2 linked regions of the Rhizobium lentis genome follow. The protein of the gene in region 1 interacts with the protein of each later gene in a pairwise test. Links are inferred from orthologs where the notes say so. Each region holds a gene or a part of one and is shown on either strand. Other genes may lie near its edges. The genes, in order: hfq and rho.

Region 1 (11,022 bases):
CTCGTCGCTCAGGGCAAGGTGCTCTATTGGGGAACCTCCGAATGGTCCGCACAGCAGTTGACCGAGGCCTATGCGGTTGCCCGGGACCTGCGCATCACGCCGCCCACCATGGAGCAGCCGCAGTACAACATCTTCGAACGCCAGAAGGTCGAGGCTGATTATCTCCCGCTCTACGACCTGATCGGCCTTGGCACCACAATCTGGTCGCCGCTCGCCTCCGGCGTCCTCACAGGCAAATACAATAACGGCGTGCCCGCCGACAGCCGCATGAACCTGCCCGGCTACGAATGGCTGAAGGAAAGGTGGTCGAGCGACGCCGGCCGCGCCCAGCTCCGGCAAGTCGGCGAACTGGCAAAGCTCGCAGACGAAATTGGCTTGTCGATCACCCATCTCGCGCTTCTGTGGTGCCTCGCCAATCCGCACGTCTCGACCGTCATTCTCGGCGCCTCGCGTGCCAGCCAATTGCAGGATAATCTCGCGGCCCTCTCACACAGGCACAAGCTGACGGCAGACATCATGGAGCGGATCGATGCAATTGCCGGAAACAAACCGGAAGCACCGCGTCGATTCTAGCGGGATCATATATCGACGGGCCAGACCGCGGCTCGTCGAGACACGTCGCTGCTGTCTATCCTATTAAGGTATAGGCATGCAGCGACGGACTGCGACAAGGTTGAGTTGCTAGCAAGTTTCTGCAAGGGCAGCAGGGGAAGCGGGATGCACTTTCTTGAAGTTTTCGCGGTCGGAGGACTCTTGGCGGCTGCGATTTTTCACGTCGGCATGCTCCTTGTGTTTGAACACATGGCGAGCAAGATCAACAAATTTGGTCCTAACCTGGTGACCAAGATCGGCAAGGGACTGCCTGAGATCGATCTGCAAAGCCCGCTGATTCCGTTGCCGTTGAAGAATCAATTCCTGCTTTATCGGCGAGCTTGGATCGTCGTCATCGCAATACTGATGATGCCTCTTGCTCTCTACTTGGTGGCGAAAGCCTACCATTGATGAGCCCTTCCAAGGATGCCGATACTACGTGGTGGGTAACACTCCATTGGGACGGGACGAGTTCATGCGCGGCTTGACAATGTGACAGTGGGCGTTGCATTTTCGCCACATTGCGTTGCTTAAAGGTCACGCAAGGGTTTTTGAACATTCGCTCCCGATCGAGCCGTTCCGACAGCGCTGGCTTCCGAGCCGGCGTTCTTTGGTTTCGATCGGATAGCGGGGCGGCAGGGTGCCGTCTGAAGAGAGGCCGGATGACGCAGGATGGGGTAGCGCCAGCGGCGGCGGGCGAAGCGGTGACGACGGTGACCGATCGCCGCGCCCTTTTTGCCGTGCCCGGTCTTGTGCTTGCGGGCGGTGCTCTTCTCTGCGCCACGGTGACACTGTTCATACTGCTCGGCCTGACGCCGATCGCACCGACGTCGCATGTCGTCATCACGTCGGTGATCGTCAATTCCTTCTTCGTCCTGACGCTGCTCGCGCTCATCGGCCGCGAGGTGGCAAGGCTGCTCAAGGCGCGTACCCGCGGCAGGGCGGCCGCGCGCCTGCACATCCGCATCGTCGTGCTCTTCTCGATCGTCGCGATCACGCCGGCGATCCTCGTTGCCATCTTCGCCAGCATCACGCTGAACGCCGGCCTCGATCGCTGGTTTGCGCTGCGCACCCAGTCGATCGTCAGCTCGTCGCGCAATATCGGCCAGGCCTATATGATGGAGAACGCCAGCTATCTGCAGGGGCAGACGGTTTCCATGGCGAACGACCTGGAGCGCAACCGCGCCCTCTACAACCTCGACAGGACGGGTTTTGCCGAGCTGATGACGCGGCAGGCGAGGGGCCGCGGCTTGCTCGGCGCCTTCCTTGTCGAAAGCGACGGCTCGGTAGTCGTCCAGGCCGATATCGCCACGGAAAAGCCGTTACCGGCCATTCCGCAGGACGCGTTGCAAAAGGCGGCGGCCGGCCAGCCGACCCTGATCCCGCCCGGCGTCACCAACCTCGTCGGCGCCATCATCAAGCTCGATGCCATCCAGGGCACGTTTCTTTATACGGTGAGGGCCGTCGATCCCAAGGTCATGGGCGCCATGCGCATGATGGAGGAAAACGCCACCGAATACCGCTCGATGGAGGCCAATCGCTTCTCGCTGCAGGTCGCATTCGCCGTGCTCTACATCGGCTTCGCGCTGATTGTGCTGCTGGCGGCGATCTGGACCGCGATTGCCGTGGCCGATCGCATCGTTCGGCCGATCCGGCTGCTGATCACGGCGGCCGACAGCGTTGCGTCGGGCAATATGGATATCGTCGTGCCGGTGCATGCCGTTGATGGCGACGTCGCCAATCTGTCGCGTACCTTCAACAAGATGATCTCGGAAATCCGCACCCAGCGTGACGAGATCCTCGAGGCCAAGGACGAGGTCGACGACCGCCGGCGCTTTATCGAGGCGGTGTTGTCGGGTGTTACCGCTGCCGTCATCGGCGTCGAGCAGGATCGACGCATCGCCATTGTCAACAGTTCGGCCGAAACGCTGATGTCGCTATCGGCCGGCGAGATGCTCGGCAAGCAGCTGGCCGATATCGCGCCCGAGGTCGACCAGGTGCTGACCGAGGCGGCGGTGCGTCACCGCGGCGATTTCCGCAAGCAGATCGCGCTGGTGCGCGGCGGCACGGTCAGGACGCTGAGCGTCCAGGTCACCCGTGAGGAAGTTCGCGACATGAGCGAATCCTATGTGATCACGCTCGACGACATCACCGACCTCGTCATCGCCCAGCGCTCGACCGCCTGGGGCGACGTGGCAAGGCGCATTGCCCACGAGATCAAGAATCCCCTGACGCCGATCCAGCTATCTGCCGAGCGCATCCAGCGCCGCTATGGCAAGCAGATCGACCAGGACGACCGCGCCGTCTTCGATCAGTGCACCGATACGATCATCCGCCAGGTCGGCGATATCGGCCGCATGGTCGACGAATTCTCCGCCTTTGCCCGCATGCCGAAGCCAACCAAGGAGCCGAGCGACCTGCGCGATATCCTGCGCGATGCGATCTTCCTGCGCGAAATGGGCAATCATCACGTTACCTTCCAGCAGGATTTCGGCGATCAGCCGCTGGAGGGCCTGTTCGACAGCCGCATGCTCGGCCAGGCTTTCGGAAATCTCATCAAGAATGCGGTGGAGTCGCTCGAAGCCGTTCCGAGCGACGAACGCGACGAACGCAAGGTTCTCGTGCGCGCGGCACTCGACGCCGGTCGCGACCGTTTCACCGTCGACGTGATCGACAATGGCCGCGGCCTGCCGGTAGAGAACCGCCATAGCATTCTGGAACCCTACATGACGATGCGCGAGAAGGGCACCGGCCTTGGGCTGGCCATCGTCAAGAAGATCATCGAGGAACATGGCGGACAGCTCGAGTTGCACGATGCGCCCGCCGATTTTGACCGGGGAAGAGGGGCCATGATCCGCGTGCATCTGCCACGCCTGGAGCCGACGCCCGCCACTCCCGAAGCCAATGACAAGGAAAGCGTTTATGGCCTCTGATATTCTCGTCGTCGACGACGAGCACGATATTCGCGAGATCGTTTCCGGCATTCTCTCCGACGAGGGGCACGAGACGCGCACCGCCCACGACAGCGATAGTGCGCTGGCGGCGATTTCCGATCGGGTGCCGCGGCTGATCTTCCTCGATATCTGGATGCAGGGCAGCAAGCTCGATGGCCTGTCGCTGCTCGACGAGATCAAGACTCGCCATCCTGATCTGCCCGTCGTAATGATCTCGGGCCACGGCAACATCGAAACCGCCGTCTCGGCGATCAAGCGCGGCGCGTTCGATTTCATCGAGAAGCCCTTCAAGGCCGACCGGCTGATCCTGATCGCCGAACGCGCGCTCGAAAATTCCAAGCTCAAGCGCGAGGTCTCGGAACTCAAGCGCCGCACCGGCGATGCGTTGGAGCTGATCGGCACCTCGGTTGCCGTCTCGCAGCTGCGCCAGACGATCGAGAAGGTGTCGCCGACCAACAGCCGCATCATGATCCTCGGCGCCTCCGGCTCCGGCAAGGAGCTGGTGGCGCGGATGATCCACAAGAAGTCGGCTCGCGCCAATGGCCCCTTCGTCGCGCTGAATGCCGCCAACATTACGCCCGATCGCATGGAAGTGGCGCTCTTCGGCACCGAGGGAACGCCCGGCCAGGCGCGCAAGATCGGCGCGCTGGAGGAAGCTCACCGCGGCATCCTCTATCTCGACGAGGTTGGCGAGATGCCGCGCGAGACGCAGAACAAGATCTTGCGCGTGCTCGTCGATCAGCAGTTCGAGCGGGTCGGCGGTTCCAAGCGCGTCAAGGTCGATGTCCGCATCATCTCCTCGACGGCCTATAATCTCGAGAGCCGCATTGCCGAAGGCTGGTTCCGTGAGGATCTTTATCATCGCCTTGCGGTCGTGCCGGTGCGCGTGCCGGCGCTGGCCGAGCGGCGCGAGGATATTCCCTTCCTCGTCGACCAGCTGATGCGCCAGATATCGGAGCAGGCCGGCATCCGTCCGCGCCGCATCGGCGACGATGCCATGGCCGTGCTGCAGGCGCATGACTGGCCGGGCAATATCCGTCAGCTGCGCAACAATATCGAGCGCCTGATGATCCTTGCCCGCACCGACGGGCCGGATGCGCCGATCACCGCCGACATGCTGCCGACCGATCTCGGCGACATGCTGCCCAAGGTATCGGCCAAGAACGACTATCACATCATGACGCTGCCATTGCGCGAAGCCCGTGAGATGTTCGAGAAGGATTATCTGATCGCCCAGATCAACCGCTTCGGCGGCAATATCTCGCGTACCGCCGAATTCGTCGGCATGGAGCGCTCGGCGCTGCACCGCAAGCTGAAGTCGCTCGGCGTCTAGAACATGATGCCGAAAAGTGTCAGCGGTTTTCGGGCAACATCATGCTCCACTTTTTGATCTTGCAGGCGCGGCGGGAGCCGCGCCGCCCTTGCCCTTGCTATCCTTCCCCGAAGATCAGGTTCCCCATGCCGAGAATTGCCTATGTGAACGGCCGTTACGTCAAGCATTCCGATGCCCGAGTGCATATCGAGGACCGCGGCTACCAGTTCTCCGATGGCGTCTATGAGGTCTGCGAGGTGCGTCACGGCTATATCGTCGATCTCACCCGTCACCTGAACCGCCTCGACCGTTCGCTCGGTGAGCTCAGCATCGCCTGGCCGATGAGCCGGGCGGCACTGACGCAGGTCATTCGCGAGACGCTGCGCCGCAACCATGTCCGCAACGGGCTTTTCTACCTGCAGGTGACGCGCGGTGTGGCGCGCCGTGACCATGTCTTCCCGGCCGAGGGCACGCCGCCCTCGCTTGTCATAACCGCCAAGAGCACCGACCCGAAGATCATCGCCGCCAAGAACGCCAATGGCATCAAGGCGATCACCGTTGCCGACAACCGCTGGGATCGCGTCGACATCAAATCCGTCGGCCTGCTTCCGAATGCGATGGCGCGCCAGCAGGCCAAGGAAGCCGGCGCCCAGGAGGCGATCTATGTCGACGCCGACGGTATGGTGAAGGAAGGGGCGGCGACCAATGTCTGGATCGTCGATTCGGATGGAACGCTGGTGACGCGGCCGGCCGAACACGGCATTCTGCGCGGCATTACCCGCACCACATTGATGGATGTGGCCGCCAGGCTGGGTTTGAAGATCACTGAGCGGAATTTCTCCGTTTCCGAAATGCTCGCAGCCCGCGAGGTCTTTCTCACCGCAGCCACAAGTGTCTGTTTTCCGGTCGTTTCCGTCGATGGCCAAACCATTGCCAATGGTCACCCCGGCAGCCTCTCGCAGAAAGTCCGCGAAGCCTTTTTCGACGTTGCGGAAAAGATTGCGATTTGATACCAAGATTTGCTGGACTGGTGGAATGAGGGTGCCGCCGGTCTTGCATGGAGAGCTTGATTGATATTCTACCGACCAGCTCAGGTCGGCAATAAAGAAAGAAGCGGCGCGATGGCGGAACGTTCTCAGAATCTGCAGGACTTATTTCTCAATACTGTTCGCAAGCAAAAGATTTCCCTGACAATCTTTCTGATCAACGGCGTGAAGCTCACGGGCGTTGTTACCTCTTTTGACAATTTCTGTGTTCTTCTTCGCCGTGACGGCCACTCGCAGCTCGTGTATAAACATGCGATCTCGACGATCATGCCGGGTCAGCCGATGCAGATGTTCGAGAGTGAAGAAGCCGCGTCCTAACAGGATCAGCCGTCATTTCGACACGCGATACCAAGAACGATTCGATCATCCCTGAGGCCGCCAAGCACAGGGACGATATGCGCGCGACCGTCGTTGTGCCGGTTCTGAAATCGCGCAGTCGCGGCGGCCAGGCCGAATCGGCCTCCACCCGCACGCCGGAAAGCCGGCTTGAAGAGGCGACGGGGCTTGCCCAGGCGATCGACCTCGATGTCGTCAACGGTTCGATCGTGCCGGTCAACGATCCGAGGCCGGCAACGCTGCTCGGCACCGGCAAGATCGAGGAGATCAAGGCGCTGCTCGACGAGCGCGATTCCGGTCTCGTCATCGTCGACCATCCGCTGACGCCGGTGCAGCAGCGCAATCTCGAAAAGGAATGGAACGCCAAGGTCATCGACCGGACGGGTCTGATCCTCGAAATTTTCGGCCGCCGTGCCTCCACTAAGGAAGGCACGCTGCAGGTCGATCTCGCCCATCTGAATTATCAGAAGGGCCGGCTGGTGCGCAGCTGGACCCACCTTGAGCGCCAGCGCGGCGGCGGCGGTTTCATGGGCGGCCCTGGCGAAACCCAGATCGAAGCCGACCGGCGGCTCCTGCAGGACCGCATCATCAAGCTCGAACGCGAGCTGGAGCAGGTCGTGCGCACCCGTCAGCTCCACCGCGCCAAGCGCCGCAAGGTCCCGCATCCGATCGTAGCGCTGGTCGGCTATACCAATGCCGGCAAATCGACGCTGTTCAACCGCATCACTGGGGCAGGGGTGCTCGCCGAAGACATGCTCTTCGCCACGCTCGATCCGACGCTTCGGCGCATGAAACTGCCGCATGGCCGCACCGTCATCCTGTCCGACACCGTCGGCTTCATCTCTGACCTGCCGACCCATCTCGTCGCCGCCTTCCGCGCCACCTTGGAAGAGGTGCTGGAAGCCGATCTGATCCTGCATGTCCGCGACATGTCCGATCCCGACAACCAGGCGCAGAGCTCCGACGTGATGCGCATTCTCGGTGACCTCGGCATCGACGAGGCCGAAGCGCAGAAGCGGCTGATCGAGGTCTGGAACAAGATCGACCGGCTGGAGCCTGAGGTGCACGACACCATGGTGCAGAGGACGGCGGGCGCCAGCAATGTCGTCGCGGTTTCGGCCGTCAGCGGCGAGGGCGTCGATCGGCTGATGGAAGAGATCAGCCGCAGACTGTCAGGCGTGATGACCGAAACGACGATCCGCCTTCCCGTCGACAAGCTGGCGCTGCTGCCCTGGCTCTACGACCACGCGATCGTCGACGGCCGCGAAGACAATGAAGACGGCTCGATTACGCTCGATCTGCGCCTCTCGGAAACCGAAGCCGCCGAACTCGAGCGCCGCATCGGCAATGGGCCAAGGGCCGCTAAGGAAGATTGGGAGCGGTGAAGGTGCTTCCCCTTCTCCCAGCGGGGAGAAGGTGCCCGTAGGGCGGATGAGGGGGCCACACGGCACGCCCTTCATTGCTCTTCGCTTCCGCTCAGCGCATTTGCTCCTGCCGTCGCTCACCCCCTCATCTGCCTGCCGGCATCAACCGGGGCGAGCCACGGGTCTCGCCCGTCCTTCGGACACCCGCTGGGGAGAAGGGAGACGTGGCAACGCTGTGCTTCACTCAGCGCCAGCTATCACAGCTCTTTCAATCGCCTTGGCCGCCTGCCAGATTTCCTCCATCCGTTCCAGCGTCGCGTCTTCCAGCGTCTCACCATCCGCTTTAAGAACGTTCTCTATATGGCTGAATCGACGCCGGAACTTCGTATTCGTCCCGCGCAGTGCCTGTTCCGGATCCGCCTTCACATGCCGGCCGATATTGACGACCGCGAAGATCAAATCGCCGAGTTCGTCGCTGACCTTCGCCCGGTCGCCTTCCCCAAGCGCGACCCGCAATTCGCTGATCTCCTCCTCGATCTTGTCGAGGATCGGCTCGGGCGACGACCAGTCGAAACCGACTTTGGCGGCGCGTTCCTGCAGCTTCAGCGCCTCGGTCAGAGCCGGGAAGCTGCGCTGCACCGAGCCAAGGAATCCACCCTTGAAATCCTCGGTGATCCCCCGCCTTGCCCGGCGTTCGGCACGCTCGCGTTTCTCGGCCTGTTTGATCTTGTCCCACTGGATCTTCACTGCCTCCGGCGTATCGGCTTCCGAGCGGGCAAAGACATGCGGATGGCGGCGGATCATCTTGGTGGTGATGGCGTTGACCACGTCGCCGAAGGAGAACTCGCCGGCCTCTTCGGCCATGCGGGCATGGAAGACCACCTGCAGCAAGAGATCGCCCAGTTCATCGCAGAGATCGTCCATGTCGCCGCGCTCGATCGCATCGGAGACCTCGTAGGCCTCCTCGATCGTATAGGGCTTGATCGTCTGGAAATTCTGCTCGATGTCCCAGGGGCAGCCGGTCTCGGGGTGGCGCAGCGCCGCCATGATCTCGATCAGCCGCGAAATGTCTTTGGAAGGTTCCATGGTTCCTCGGTTCAAGGGCCTCAGTTCAGCGGAATATCGTTGGCGCTCTTCGACGACTGGTAGGTGGAAGACAGCGTGTCGTAGCGCGCCTTGATGCGGGCGGTCTGCGCCTTCAGCGCCGTTTTCAACTGAGCCTCTTCGGTCTCGATGAGATCGGCGATGGCAAAGCTGTTCCAGAAGGCGTTTTGCCTGCGATAGCCGCCGGGTTCAAGCCCGAAGACCTCCTTCAGGATCTTGAGATCGTGCGGAATGGCGAAGGCGTCGCGGGAATCCTCATGGCTGAAGAAATAATAGAAATTGTCGAAGCCCGCCCAGGTGATCGCCGACATGCACATGGTGCAGGGTTCGTGCGTCGACAGGAAGATCAGCTCCTTGGTCGCCGGCTTGTCGCCAAGCTCGTAGAAGCGCTTCAGCGTATGCACCTCGCCGTGCCAGAGCGGGTTCTCAAGTTCGTTATTGGTTTCGGCTACGACGAGCGACAGATCGGATTTGCGCAGGATCGCCGCGCCGAACACTTTGTTGCCGCCGGAAACGCCGCGTTCGGTCAGTGGCAGGATATCATCCTCGATGACCGAAAGCAGGCGGGCGGCGATGGTCGTGTCAGGCATTGGTGTCTCCGGTTTTCCCTCAGTCTATCGTCTTGGCGGCGCGAGCGAAATGCGAGAAACGCCGGTGGACGCCATTTATCACAGGCTTTACACTGCGCTGCAGCAATGGGCAGGGTGAGGCTTTTTTGCCAGCATGGGTGACTTTTCTCAAATCATTGATCGCGCGAGCAAAAGAATACGCCCTTGCTGGGGCTTTCGAATTTCTGTTCCTTCAAACCCTTGTCGATCACGGGCATATTCTGGCAACTTCGAAGTGGATTGATAATGCCTCCCAGGACTGAACAGCTTTCGGTATTTCCCGCCTTCTTTCGCGTGGAAGGCCAGAAGACGGCTGTCTTCGGCAATGGCGACGAAGCCTTCGCCAAGGTGCGGCTGCTGCTCAACACACGGGCTGGGATTGTCGCCTACGCCGAGAAGCCGGAAGCCGACTATCATGCCTTCCTGATCGCCAACCGCATCGAGACGGTGCGCGCCGGCTTTTCCGCCGACCAGGTCGAAGGGGCAGCCCTCGTTTTCGCCGCCACCGGCGATGAGGCCGAAGATCGCCGGATTGTCGATGCCGCCCGCGCCGCCAGGATTCCGGCCAATGCGGTCGATCAGCCCGATTACTGCGACTTCTTCACGCCGGCGCTGGTCAATCGCGCGCCCGTCGCCGTTGCGATCGGGACCGAAGGGGCGGGGCCGGTTCTGGCGCAGATGATCCGGGCCCAGATCGATCAGCTTCTTTCCCCCTCGCTCGGGCGTCTGGCGGCGCTGGCGACAAGCTATCGCAAATCCGTCGAGCAGCTGGTTCCCCGCGGCGTCACCCGCCGCGTCTTCTGGCGCCGCTTCTTCTCCGGGCCTGTTGCCGATGCAATTGCCAACGGCAACCTGCCGCAGGCGCAGCACGCCGCCGACCGGCTGCTGGGTTCGATGGACCGGGTTGCCGGCCATGTCTGGCTGGTCGGCGCCGGCCCGGGTGCCGAGGATCTGCTGACGTTGCGCGCCCAACGCGTGATGATGGAAGCCGATGTCATCGTCTACGACGCGCTCGTGCCGCAGGCGATCGTCGATATGGGCCGCCGCGACGCCGAGCGGCTTTCGGTCGGCAAGCGCAAGGGCTGTCATTCGAAGTCGCAGGAAGAGATCAACGAGCTGTTGGTCGACCTCGGCCGCCAGGGCAAGCGCGTCGTCCGCCTGAAATCCGGTGATCCCCTGGTCTATGGACGGGCCGGGGAAGAGATGGCGGCGCTGCGCGCTGCCGGCGTCACCTATGAGGTTGTGCCCGGCATCACCTCGGCTTTTGCCGCCGCTGCCGATTTCGAGCTGCCGCTGACGCTGCGTGGCGTCGCCTCCTCGCTGGTCTTCACGACAGGCCACGATCTCACAGGCGATGTATTGCCGGATTGGGCAAGCCTTGCCGTATCAGGCGCGACGATCGCCGTCTATATGGGCCGCACGGTTGCCGCCTCCGTCGCCGAACGGCTGATGCAGGCTGGCATTCCCGCCGAGACCACGGTTGCCGTCATCGAGAATGCCAGCCGCGCCGAGCGCCGGCTGCTGCATGGCACGCTCGCCGATCTGCCCGATCTGCAGCATCGCGATGAGTTGACCGGCCCTGTGATGGTCATCATCGGCGATGCGGTCGCCGGTGCCAATTTCGAACTGTCCGAGCCTCTGGTGCGCGCGAACGCCCGGCTCGAGGAACTTGCAAGGAGCTGAATATGGTAGACAAGGTCCTGACCG
Region 2 (11,015 bases), 2.1 Mb from region 1 along the record:
ACCGCCATCCGACCTGGCGTCACGTCGCGTGCCCGAATTGCGGCAAGGATGCCCGCCGCGAGACGGATACGATGGACACCTTCGTCGATTCGAGCTGGTATTTCACCCGTTTCACCGCGCCATGGGAAGCAAAGCCGACCGATCCTGAGGCGGCTAACCGTTGGCTGCCGGTCGACCAGTATATCGGCGGCATCGAGCATGCGATCCTGCATCTGCTCTATTCCCGCTTCTTCACCCGCGCCATGCGCGAGACCGGCCATGTCGCCGCCACCGAACCTTTCAAGGGTCTTTTCACCCAGGGCATGGTGGTCCATGAAACCTACAGCCGTGGCGCCGGCCGCGAATGGGTGGCGCCCGCCGATATCCGCATTGAGGAGCTCGACGGCAAACGTCGCGCCTTCCTGCTGACGTCAGGCGAGGAGGTCGCCATCGGCTCGATCGAGAAGATGTCGAAATCGAAGAAGAACGTCGTGGATCCTGATGATATCATCGCCTCCTACGGCGCCGATACCGCCCGCTTCTTCGTTCTGTCCGATTCTCCGCCGGAGCGCGATGTCATCTGGTCCGAGGCGGGTGTCGAAGGCGCCCATCGTTTCACCCAGCGCCTGTGGCGGCTGATTTCCGAAGCGGCCGACGTCCTGTCGGCTGTTGCACCCGCGCCGGCAACCGACGGGGAAGCGCTGGCGATTTCGCAGGCAGCCCACAAGACCCTGAAGGCTGTCCAGAATGATTACGACAAGCTCTGGTTCAACAAGGCCGTGGCGCGGATCTATGAACTGGTTAACGCGCTGGCCGCCCCGCTGACCAGGGTTGCGGCGGGTGAGGGTGATGCCGGCTATCGCGCCGCAGTGCGCGATGCCGCCGAAATCCTGATCCAACTCGTCGCACCGATGACGCCGCATCTTGCCGAGGAATGCTGGGCTGCGCTTGGCAATGACGGGTTGCTTGCCCGGACCGGCTGGCCGCAATACGACGAAACGCTCGTCATGGAGAACGACGTCGTCCTGCCGGTGCAGATCAACGGCAAGAAGCGCGCTGAATTGACAATTTCTCGCGACGCAGATCAGAATGCCGTCACCAAAGCCGTGCTGGATCTCGATGCGGTGAAGAACGCGCTGAACGGGCAAGCACCGAAGAAGATCATCGTGGTTCCCCAAAGGATTGTGAACATTGTCGTCTGATATCACCCGCAATGCCGGCATCGCCGTGATCCTTGCCGCCGCGGCTTTTCTTTCTGCCTGCCAGGTCCGGCCGCTTTACTCCGAGAGTTCGGGCGTCACTGAAAAGCTGGCCTCGGTTGGTTTTTCCGAGGCGGGCGGCCGCGTCGAACAGCAGGTTCGCAATCGCCTGATCTTCCTGGCGTCGCGCGGCGCCGGCGAGGCGGTCAATCCGCAATATCACGTCGAGATGCGGGCCATCTCGACCGTCGCCGATACGCTCCTGCGGCAATCCGGCGATACGTCGCGCGCCGGCCGTGTCACTGTCACCGTCACCTATACGCTGAGTGCTATCGCCGACAGCCGCGTCATCAAGGCCGGCAGCCGCCAGGCGACCGCGCTGGTGGATTTCTCCGAGCAGGAATTTGCCAAGCAAAGGGCGATCCGCGATGCCGAGAACCGCGCAGCGGATCAGGCGGCGGAATTTGTAGGAGCCGATATCGCCGCTGCTCTCAGCCGCTGAGGGCAGGGGGTTGGCAGAGATCAAGTCCCACGAATTCGAGACCTTCCTGCAGAAATCGGCGGGAAGTTATCGGATTTTCGTCATTTACGGTCCGGATCGGGGTCTGGTTTCCGAACGCGCCGCTCAGCTTGCCGGCAAGACCGGCGTCGCGCTGGATGATCCTTTCTCGCTGACGAAACTCGATATCGCCGATCTGCAGAAGGATCCCGGACGGCTGGTCGACGAGGCACAGTCCATCGGGCTGTTCGGAGGCGAAAAGCTCATCTGGATTCGCGGCGCCGCCAACGAAAAATATCTCGTCGATTCCCTGGCGCTGCTGGCTGAAAAACCGCTCGAAGCCGCCCACTTGATCGTCGAGGCCGGTGACCTGAAAAAGGGATCGCTGCTTCGCAAGACCGCCGAAGCTGCTCGATCCATCATGACGATCCCCTCCTACGCCGACGACAGCCGCGCCCTGAACGGCTTGATCGACGCTGAACTCGGGGCGGCGAAGCTCGGCATTACGCCGGCAGCGCGCCAGGCGCTGATCGCGTTGATCGGCGGTGATCGCATTGCTTCCCGTAACGAGGTGCGAAAACTCGCCCTCTATTGCAGCGGCCTGAACACGGTCGAAGAACATCACGTCACCGAAATAATAGGCGACGCCAGCGCGATTTCCGTTGATGACGCCGTCGACGCCATCCTCAGCGGTGATCTCAACGGCTTCCTCCATGCCATGCAAAAGATCAGCAGTTCGAAAACGGCGATCTTTCTGGTGCTGCAGGCCTGCCTGAAGCAATTCCAGCTTCTGGATACGATGCGTGCTGAAATGGAAGAAAAACGATTGCAGGCGCCTCAGATCATCCAGACGATGGGTCGGCATCTGCATTTTCGCCGCAAGCCGATTATTGAAAATGCGCTCCGCCACTGGTCTGCGGAAAGCATTGCGCGTGAATCCAACCGCCTACAGGCGGCGATCCTCCAGAGCCGGCGACGGCAGGTGCTGGAAGACAGCGTTGCGATGCAAACGCTTCTCTCCACCACCCTGCAATCCGGCCGCAAATCCGCGTGATTATCGCCTTTCCAGGAGCCGGCAGATTTCCTCGAGCTGTTCCAGCGACTTATAGGAAATTTTGATCTGCCCGCCGTTGCTTTTGTGATTGATTGAAACGTCGAGCCCGAGGGCATCGGATAGCGTTCGCTCAAGCGCCAGCGTATCCGAATCCTTCTGGTCGCGCCGCAAGGCCGACTGCTGCGGCTCGGACTGCGCCTTGATATTGTTCTGCGCCAACTTTTCTGCGTCGCGCACCGACATGCCCTTGGCAACGATGGTGCGGGCAAGGCTGGCCGGATCGGGCGTAGAAACCAGCGCGCGCGCATGGCCGGCCGAAAGACTGCCGGCCGCAAGCAGATCGCGAACCGGATCCGGCAGTTTCAACAAACGCAGCGAGTTGGCGACATGACTGCGGCTTTTGCCGATAATTTCGCCAAGGTCGTTTTGCGTGTAGCCATATTCAGCGATTAGCTGCTCATAGCCCAATGCCTCTTCGAGCGGATTGAGATCAGCTCGCTGAACGTTTTCGACAATCGCAATTTCGAGCGCTGTCTTGTCGTCCACGTCGCGGATAATGACGGGAATTTCAATCAGGCCTGCAAGCTGGGCGGCGCGCCAACGCCGCTCCCCGGCAATGATTTCATATCTGTCCTGCGACATCGTCCGCACAACAATCGGCTGAACGATGCCGTGCTGGCGAATCGAACTGGCAAGATCATGCAATTCGGTATCATCAAAAAAACGACGGGGATTGCGAGGGTTGCGACTGACGAACTCGATCGGAATCATCCGATCGGCGCTGACCGTTCGTTCAGCTTCCACCGGAACAGGCTGATCCATTTCACCAATCAGCGCCGCAAGCCCACGACCCAATCGTCTTTTCGATATATCATCGTTCATGATCTACACTCACCTGGAAAGATCTTAGGCGGCCAGTCTCTGGCGCTCCCGCTGAATGACCTCGGAGGCCAGTTGCAGATAGGCTTGGCTGCCCGCGCATTTCAAATCATAAAGAATAGCGGGCTTGCCGTAGGATGGCGCTTCGGATACCCGGACGTTGCGCGGAATTAACGTATGATAAACCTTTTCGCCGAGGTGGGTCCGCACGTCATTGACCACCTGCTGGGCAAGATTGTTGCGCGCATCGAACATCGTCAGGACAATGCCCTGAATATCCAACCGGGGATTCACCGTTCGACGAACCTGGCTGACGGTTTCGAGCAACTGGCTTAACCCTTCCAGAGCAAAGAATTCACATTGCAGCGGCACCAGCACCGAATGGGCGGCCGCCATGGCATTCATCGTCAGCAGGTTGAAAGAGGGCGGGCAATCCAGAAGGATGTAGGAGAATGCCATCGCCTCGGGAGAAGACAGTGCCTTCCGCAATTTAAAGACTCGATCGCTCTGCTGCGAGATCTCCATCTCGACACCGAGCAGATCCATCGTCGACGGAATGATATAGAGGTTGGGAACGGCTGTCTCGAGCGTCACCTCGCTGATCCCGCGGTCGCCGACCATCAGATCATAGGAAGAGAGCTTACGATCACGGCGGTCGATACCGAGGCCGGTGCTGGCATTGCCCTGAGGATCGAGGTCCACGATCAGGACACGCTCGCCGATAGCGGCCAGCGCCGTTGCCAGATTGATGGCAGTGGTCGTTTTGCCAACGCCACCTTTCTGATTTGCGATGGTTATTATCCGATGTCGTTCGCCAGCCATTGCCGCAATATCCGATCTGTTAAACCAAGCGCCGGAGATTCGATATTTCCAAAATGACGGATTCCTGCTCGACGGCGCTCTTATGTTCTAACAGATCGAATTCCCACCGGCCACGTGCTTCCTCGATTTCCCTCAGGTAATCCCGGCCTTTATGAAAAAACCCACGACAATTTTGCTGGCCAAGCATCCACGGCGCCGAATAGTCGATCAGCCGGTCTAGATCGGTGAGGGCGCGGGCCGAAATCGCGCCGCAATCACCGATTTCGGCGTGGGCATCTTCGATTCGAATGGCATGAACGCTTCCACGCGCATTCGTCTCCCGTAACGCCGTGCGCAAAAATGCTGCCTTCCTGTGATTGCTTTCGACCAGATGCACCCACCCATCCTGCAGTTCCGCTAGAAAAATTGCGGTGATCACACCGGGAAAGCCGCCGCCGCTGCCGAGATCGGCCCAGGTGATCGGCTGAGGGCAGATCTGAAAAATCTGACTGCTATCGGCGACATGGCGGCGCCACAAATCATCAAGCGTCGACGGCGCCACGAGATTGATCGTCTTTGCCCATTTCTGAAACAGAATTGCGAAGTGTTGAAGTCGTCCCTGTGTTTCACGTGAAACACGCAAACCGTTTAGTTCCATTCTGCAGGACTCTCAAATCTTGTGTCAGGCACTCTGGCGCTCTAACCCACTCTGCCGACGCAGATGGACCAGCAGCAGTGCAACTGCCGCCGGCGTCATCCCCTCGACAATAGCGGCCTGGGCGAGGTTGAAAGGACGGGCCGCACTGAGCTTCGCCTTGAGTTCGTTCGAGAGCCCGGACAGCGCATCATAATTGAAATCAGTGGGAATCCGCCGTTCTTCGTCACGCTGCTGGTCGGCAATCGCCGCCGCCTGGCGATCGAGATAGACCGAATAACCGGCCTCAATCTCCAGCGCTTCGGCCACTTTCGGCTGGATATTACCCAGTGCGTCGGGCCAAACCTGTCGAAGAGCGGCGAAATCGTAGGCCGGATAGGATAAGAGCTCATAGGCCGTCCGGCGTTGGCCATCGAGGTTGATATTCAAGCCCGCCCTACGCGCTTCATTCGGCGTCACGGTCAGCGCCGCCAGTTCGGCCCGGCCCGCATCAATTTCGCGCTGATAGGCCGTAAATCGCTTTTCGCGTTCGGTACTGACGCATCCCAGCTGGATTCCCAGGGGCGTCAGCCGCACATCGGCATTGTCGGCGCGTAATGTCAGACGGTACTCCGCGCGCGAGGTAAACATTCGATACGGCTCCGTAACACCACGCGAGGTTAGATCGTCGATCATGACCCCGATATAAGAGCTGGTGCGACTGAAATGGAACGGTTCCGAATCGGAACTTCGCAGGGCGGCATTCAATCCCGCTGCCAGTCCCTGCGCCGCCGCTTCCTCATAGCCGGTCGTGCCGTTAATCTGACCGGCCAGGAACAGTCCGCTCAGCCGCTTGACCTCGAGCGACGGGGTCAGCTCTCGCGGATCGACGTGATCATATTCGATGGCATAACCCGGCTGCAATATCCGTGCCGCCTCGAGGCCGGGAATGGTCTTTATGAACTCCGCCTGAACCTCGGCCGGCAGCGACGTCGAAATGCCGTTCGGATAAACGGTATCGTCATCCAGGCCCTCGGGCTCGAGAAAGACCTGGTGTCCATCGCGCTCGCCGAATTTGACCAGCTTATCTTCGATGGACGGGCAATAACGTGGGCCGACGCCCTCGATTTGTCCGGAATACATCGCCGAGCGCTTGATGTTGTCAACGATGATACGGTGTGTCGCTTCCGTCGTCCGGGTGACGCCGCATTCGATCTGCGGGGTGGTGATCGAATCGGTCATAAAGGAGAAGGGCACAAGCTCCTCATCCGCCCCCTGGCGACCGACGGACTGCCAATCGATTGTCTTGCCATCCAGCCGGGCCGGCGTTCCGGTCTTCAATCGCCCCAGCCTGAGCCCCAGCCGCGCCAGCGTGGCCGACAGACCGATCGAAGGAGCCTCGCCAACGCGGCCGGCTGGCGTCTTTTCTGAGCCGATATGGATAAGACCGCGCAGGAAGGTGCCGGTCGTCAAGACCACTGCAGGTGCCTTCAGCAATCGGCCGTCCTTCATGATGACGCCCGCAACCCGGCCGTCGACTACGTCGAGGTCGAAGGCGTCGCCCTCGACAATGTCCAGGCCTGGCGTCGCTTCGATCGCAGCAAGCATCGCCAATCGGTAAAGCTTCCGATCCGCCTGAGTCCGTGGACCGCGGACTGCCGCACCTTTCTTCCGGTTCAATATCCGGAACTGAATACCGGCAACGTCGGCGACGCGGCCCATCAGGCCGTCCATCGCGTCAACCTCACGTACCAGATGTCCCTTACCAAGCCCTCCGATCGCCGGATTGCATGACATGACGCCAATTGTCTCTCGTCTGTGGGTAACGAGAGCAGTCTTCGCACCGAGGCGGGCAGCCGCGCTGGCCGCCTCCGTCCCTGCATGGCCGCCGCCTATCACAATCACATCATATACGCCGAACATATCCAAACTCCAATAACGGCAGGGGTTTCACGTGAAACTTCGAGAACCGCAGCCTGAGAAGGTTTCACGTGAATCATTTGCCGATGCAAAATTCCGAGAAGATCACATCGAGCAGCTGTTCGACATCCACCCGCCCCGTAATTCTCCCCAAATATTCCGCTGCAAGCCGAAGCTGCTCGGTGCGAAGTTCCAGACTTGCGTCTGTCTCCGCGATGGCCGCATCGAGCGCCGCCAAACATTTCGTCAGCGAATCCTTATGCCGCTGCCGGCTGGGAATAGCCAGAGACAAGCCACCGAAACGTTCGGCGACAATGCGCCCGATCAGCTGCCGCAATTCCGGCAGACCATCACCCGTCGCCGTCGAGATTTGCAGATCATATTGATCGGGACCGGCCTTGATGAGATCCTTTTTCGTCCCGACAGTAACATGGGGCAAAGCCCGCTCCAAGTCGCCGGGGATCACTGGATTGCTCATGTCGACCAGAAGCAGCGCCAGATCGGCATCGCGAAGCGCAACGCGCGCCCGCCGCACGCCCTCCATTTCGACCCGGTCGTCCGCCACCCGCAGACCGGCGGTGTCATAGAGCTTGACCAGATAGCCGTCAATATCGAGATCGACCTGCAGAACGTCGCGCGTGGTTCCTGCAATCTCCGTAACGATCGCGACGTCACGCCGGGCGAGAGCGTTCAGTAGACTCGACTTTCCGGCATTTGGGGCGCCGGCGATCACCACCTTGAAGCCGTCCCTGATGATCTCCCCCGCCGACGCCGCGTCGAGATGACGTCCGATCTCGTTCCGAAGCCGCATGATGTCGGCCCACACCGTATCCGACACGGAACCCGGAACATCGTCCTCGTCAGGAAAATCAAGCTCCGCTTCGATCAACGCGCGAGCGCGGGTTAATCGTTCCGCCCACGAATCGTAAATCGCCGAGATGCCGCCGGCGCTCTGTTCCACCGCCAGACGGCGCTGCATCTCGGTTTCGGCGCTGATGAGATCGGCAAGCCCTTCGACTTCGACCAGATCGAGCTTGCCATTTTCGAAAGCGCGGCGTGAAAACTCGCCTTCAATCGCCATTCGGACACCCGGAGTCTCGCCAAGCGCGTGAAACAGGGCCGCCAGCACGGCCTTGCTGCCATGGATCTGCAACTCGGCGACATCCTCGCCGGTGAACGAGTTCGGGGCGGGAAAGAACAGCACTAGGCCATTGTCGATCGGCTGTTTGTTACGGGCCCGAATCGTTCGGTAGGAGGCCACCCGATCGGCCGGTACGGATCCGACCAACTGGCCCAATAGATCTCTGGTCAACGGACCGCTGACGCGAATAACCGAAACACCCGAAGGCGGAGTACCGCTGGAAAGCGCATAAATGGTGTCGTTCATGGCCATGTCGTCCGGTTTGGCTTCGGCTCCGAATCGAATCCTCTTAAATAAAAAGCTGGCGACATCGAGACGATGCGCCAGCTTTGATTGCAAGAATCCGGCAAAGATCAGGTGTTCATCGAGTCGAAGAAGTCGGAATTGTTCTTCGTCTGTTTGAGTTTGTCGATCAGGAATTCGATCGCATCGGTGGTGCCCATCGGAGCGAGAATGCGGCGAAGAACAAAAATCTTCTGCAGATCCTGGCGCGGAACAAGAAGGTCTTCCTTGCGCGTGCCGGACTTCAGAATGTCCATCGCCGGGAAGATGCGCTTGTCGGCGACCTTGCGGTCGAGGACGATTTCTGAGTTGCCGGTACCCTTGAACTCTTCGAAGATGACTTCGTCCATGCGGCTGCCGGTATCGATCAGCGCCGTTGCGATGATCGTCAGCGAACCGCCTTCCTCGATATTGCGCGCCGCACCGAAGAAGCGCTTCGGCCGCTGCAGTGCATTGGCATCGACACCGCCGGTCAGAACCTTGCCGGAAGAAGGAACAACCGTGTTGTAGGCACGGCCGAGACGGGTGATCGAATCGAGCAGGATGACGACGTCGCGGCCATGCTCGACGAGACGCTTGGCTTTTTCGATGACCATCTCCGCCACCTGGACGTGACGGACTGCCGGTTCGTCGAAGGTCGAGGAAATGACTTCGCCGCGGACGGAACGCTGCATGTCGGTCACTTCCTCGGGACGCTCGTCGATCAGAAGAACGATGAGATAGCACTCCGGATGGTTTGCCGTGATCGAATGCGCGATATTCTGCAGAAGCACGGTCTTACCCGTGCGCGGCGGTGCGACGATCAGTCCGCGCTGACCCTTGCCGAGCGGCGCAACGAGATCGATCACGCGCGGCGACAGGTCCTTGGAGGTGGGGATGTCCAGCTCCATCTTGAAGCGTTCGTTCGGATAGAGCGGCGTCAGATTGTCGAAATGAACCTTGTGACGGATCTTTTCCGGATCGTCGAAATTGATGGTGTTGACCTTGAGCAGTGCGAAATAGCGTTCACCTTCCTTTGGTCCGCGAATCGGTCCCTCCACCGTGTCACCGGTCTTCAGGGAGAAACGGCGGATCTGTGATGGAGAAATATAGATGTCGTCAGGACCCGGCAGATAGTTGGCGTTGGCCGAACGCAGAAAGCCGAAACCGTCCTGCAGCACCTCGACGACTCCTTCGCCGATGATTTCCACATCCTGGCTGGCAAGCATTTTGAGGATCGCAAACATCAGCTCCTGTTTGCGCATTGTGCTTGCATTCTCGACCTCGAGCGATTCGGCGAAAGCCAGAAGATCCGTCGGGGATTTGCTCTTAAGTTCCTGAAGCTTCATTTCAGCCATGAAGTGACCAATACTCTTTTCGATTTCGAAGGGGAAAGGCGATGTTGGGTCGTATTCGGTACTGCGACAGGGGCTCGCAGACGACTGAACTCTTCACACATGCCACGTAGATGAGATGCGCGGAAAATAGCGAGTCGCAATCGCCGCCGCAAGGGGGCTGCTTAAAATGAAGCAAATTTAACCCGACGACGATTTTTTCTCAAAACGGCTTCACCACGACGAGGATCACGATCACGATCATCAGCAATGTCGGCGCTTCATTCATGAACCGCCAGTAGCGTGCCGAACGGCGATTTTCATCCCGCTCGAAAGCGCGCACGGCCCGGCTGAAGAAGATATGGATCGCGGTCAGCAGCACGACCAGACCCATCTTGGCATGCAGCCAGCCACCCTGGAATCCGTAGACCGACCAGGCGAGATAGAGACCGAAGATCCAGGTCAGCATCATCGCCGGCGTCATGATGATGCGAAGCAACCGGCGCTCCATTACCTTGAAGGTTTCCGACTGTACCGAGCCTGGTGCGGCGTCGGTATGATAGATGAACAGCCGCGGCATGTAGAACAGTCCTGCCATCCAGGAAATGACCGCGATGATATGCAGCGCCTTGATCCAGAGATAGAGGTTGTCGGGATTCCAGGCGAAAAGTCCGACCGCGATCAGCGCGAAGAAGGCCAGCGCAAAATAAGCGCGGCGCCGGGCGTAGACACCGGCTCTGCCGTCCGTCTGTTTCTCTATCGTCACGGCTGACCCCGCATCCGCGCGCCCCGCACCCGGTCGACCAGCAGACGCACATGTTCGGGATCGGCTTGCGGCGTGATGCCGTGGCCGAGATTGAAGATCAGCGGTCCATTGCCGAGATGCTGCAGAATATCGTCAATTCCCTCTTCCAAAGCCCGGCCGCCGGCGACCACGCGCATCGGATCGAGATTGCCCTGAACCGGACCATCCTTCTGAAGTTCGGCGGCAAAGGCCAACGGCACCGACCAGTCGAGGCCGATCGCGTCCGCACCGGTCTTCTGACGATACGCTTTCAACTGATAGCCCGCGCCCTTGGCGAAGGCGATGATGCGGGCCTGCGGCCGTTGCGATTTGATCGAGGCGATCATCCGCGCAACCGGCCTGATGGCAAAGGCCTCGAACTCCTTCTCACCGAGAACACCCGCCCAGGAATCGAAGATCTGGACGGCATCGGCGCCGGCGTCGATCTGGGCCACAAGATAGTCGGCCGAGACGTCGGCGAGCAGCATCAGCAGATGCTCGAAGGCACGGGGATGCTTGTAGGCGAAGAG

The links.
Region 2: the proteins of hfq (region 1) and rho interact in binary tests that used the Escherichia coli proteins (3 or more experiments, as listed by UniProt). The link is inferred for Rhizobium lentis from one-to-one orthologs.

Annotation. Positions count from the first base shown.
Region 1 is NZ_CP071454.1:3,934,925-3,945,946, forward strand. Bases 4,692-7,599 are described here. They hold hfq (RNA chaperone Hfq), read left to right. Parts: upstream 4,692-5,978; coding sequence 5,979-6,221; downstream 6,222-7,599. Other genes in these bases: ntrX (nitrogen assimilation response regulator NtrX), read left to right, coding at 4,692-4,878; J0663_RS19165 (D-amino-acid transaminase), read left to right, coding at 5,004-5,867; hflX (GTPase HflX), read left to right, coding at 6,299-7,599. Outside these bases: J0663_RS19145 (potassium channel beta subunit family protein), read left to right, coding at 1-573; J0663_RS19150 (hypothetical protein), read left to right, coding at 718-1,002; J0663_RS19155 (sensor histidine kinase NtrY-like), read left to right, coding at 1,254-3,524; more of ntrX, read left to right, coding at 3,514-4,691; more of hflX, read left to right, coding at 7,600-7,624; mazG (nucleoside triphosphate pyrophosphohydrolase), read right to left, coding at 7,844-8,689; J0663_RS19185 (deaminase), read right to left, coding at 8,710-9,297; siroheme synthase CysG, read left to right, coding at 9,562-10,998; J0663_RS19195 (DUF2849 domain-containing protein), read left to right, coding at 11,001-11,022. UniProt on the Escherichia coli protein: RNA chaperone that binds small regulatory RNA (sRNAs) and mRNAs to facilitate mRNA translational regulation in response to envelope stress, environmental stress and changes in metabolite concentrations.
Region 2 is NZ_CP071454.1:1,807,290-1,818,304, forward strand. The notes cover bases 7,593-10,493. They hold rho (transcription termination factor Rho), read right to left. Parts: upstream 9,726-10,493; coding sequence 8,460-9,725; downstream 7,593-8,459. Other genes in these bases: mnmE (tRNA uridine-5-carboxymethylaminomethyl(34) synthesis GTPase MnmE), read right to left, coding at 7,593-8,358; hemJ (protoporphyrinogen oxidase HemJ), read right to left, coding at 9,925-10,467; hemE (uroporphyrinogen decarboxylase), read right to left, coding at 10,464-10,493. In the rest of the region: leuS (leucine--tRNA ligase), read left to right, coding at 1-1,181; LPS assembly lipoprotein LptE, read left to right, coding at 1,171-1,680; holA (DNA polymerase III subunit delta), read left to right, coding at 1,691-2,731; J0663_RS08625 (ParB/RepB/Spo0J family partition protein), read right to left, coding at 2,732-3,613; J0663_RS08630 (ParA family protein), read right to left, coding at 3,638-4,432; 16S rRNA (guanine(527)-N(7))-methyltransferase RsmG, read right to left, coding at 4,452-5,069; tRNA uridine-5-carboxymethylaminomethyl(34) synthesis enzyme MnmG, read right to left, coding at 5,094-6,968; more of mnmE, read right to left, coding at 7,042-7,592; more of hemE, read right to left, coding at 10,494-11,015. UniProt on the Escherichia coli protein: Facilitates transcription termination by a mechanism that involves Rho binding to the nascent RNA, activation of Rho's RNA-dependent ATPase activity, and release of the mRNA from the DNA template.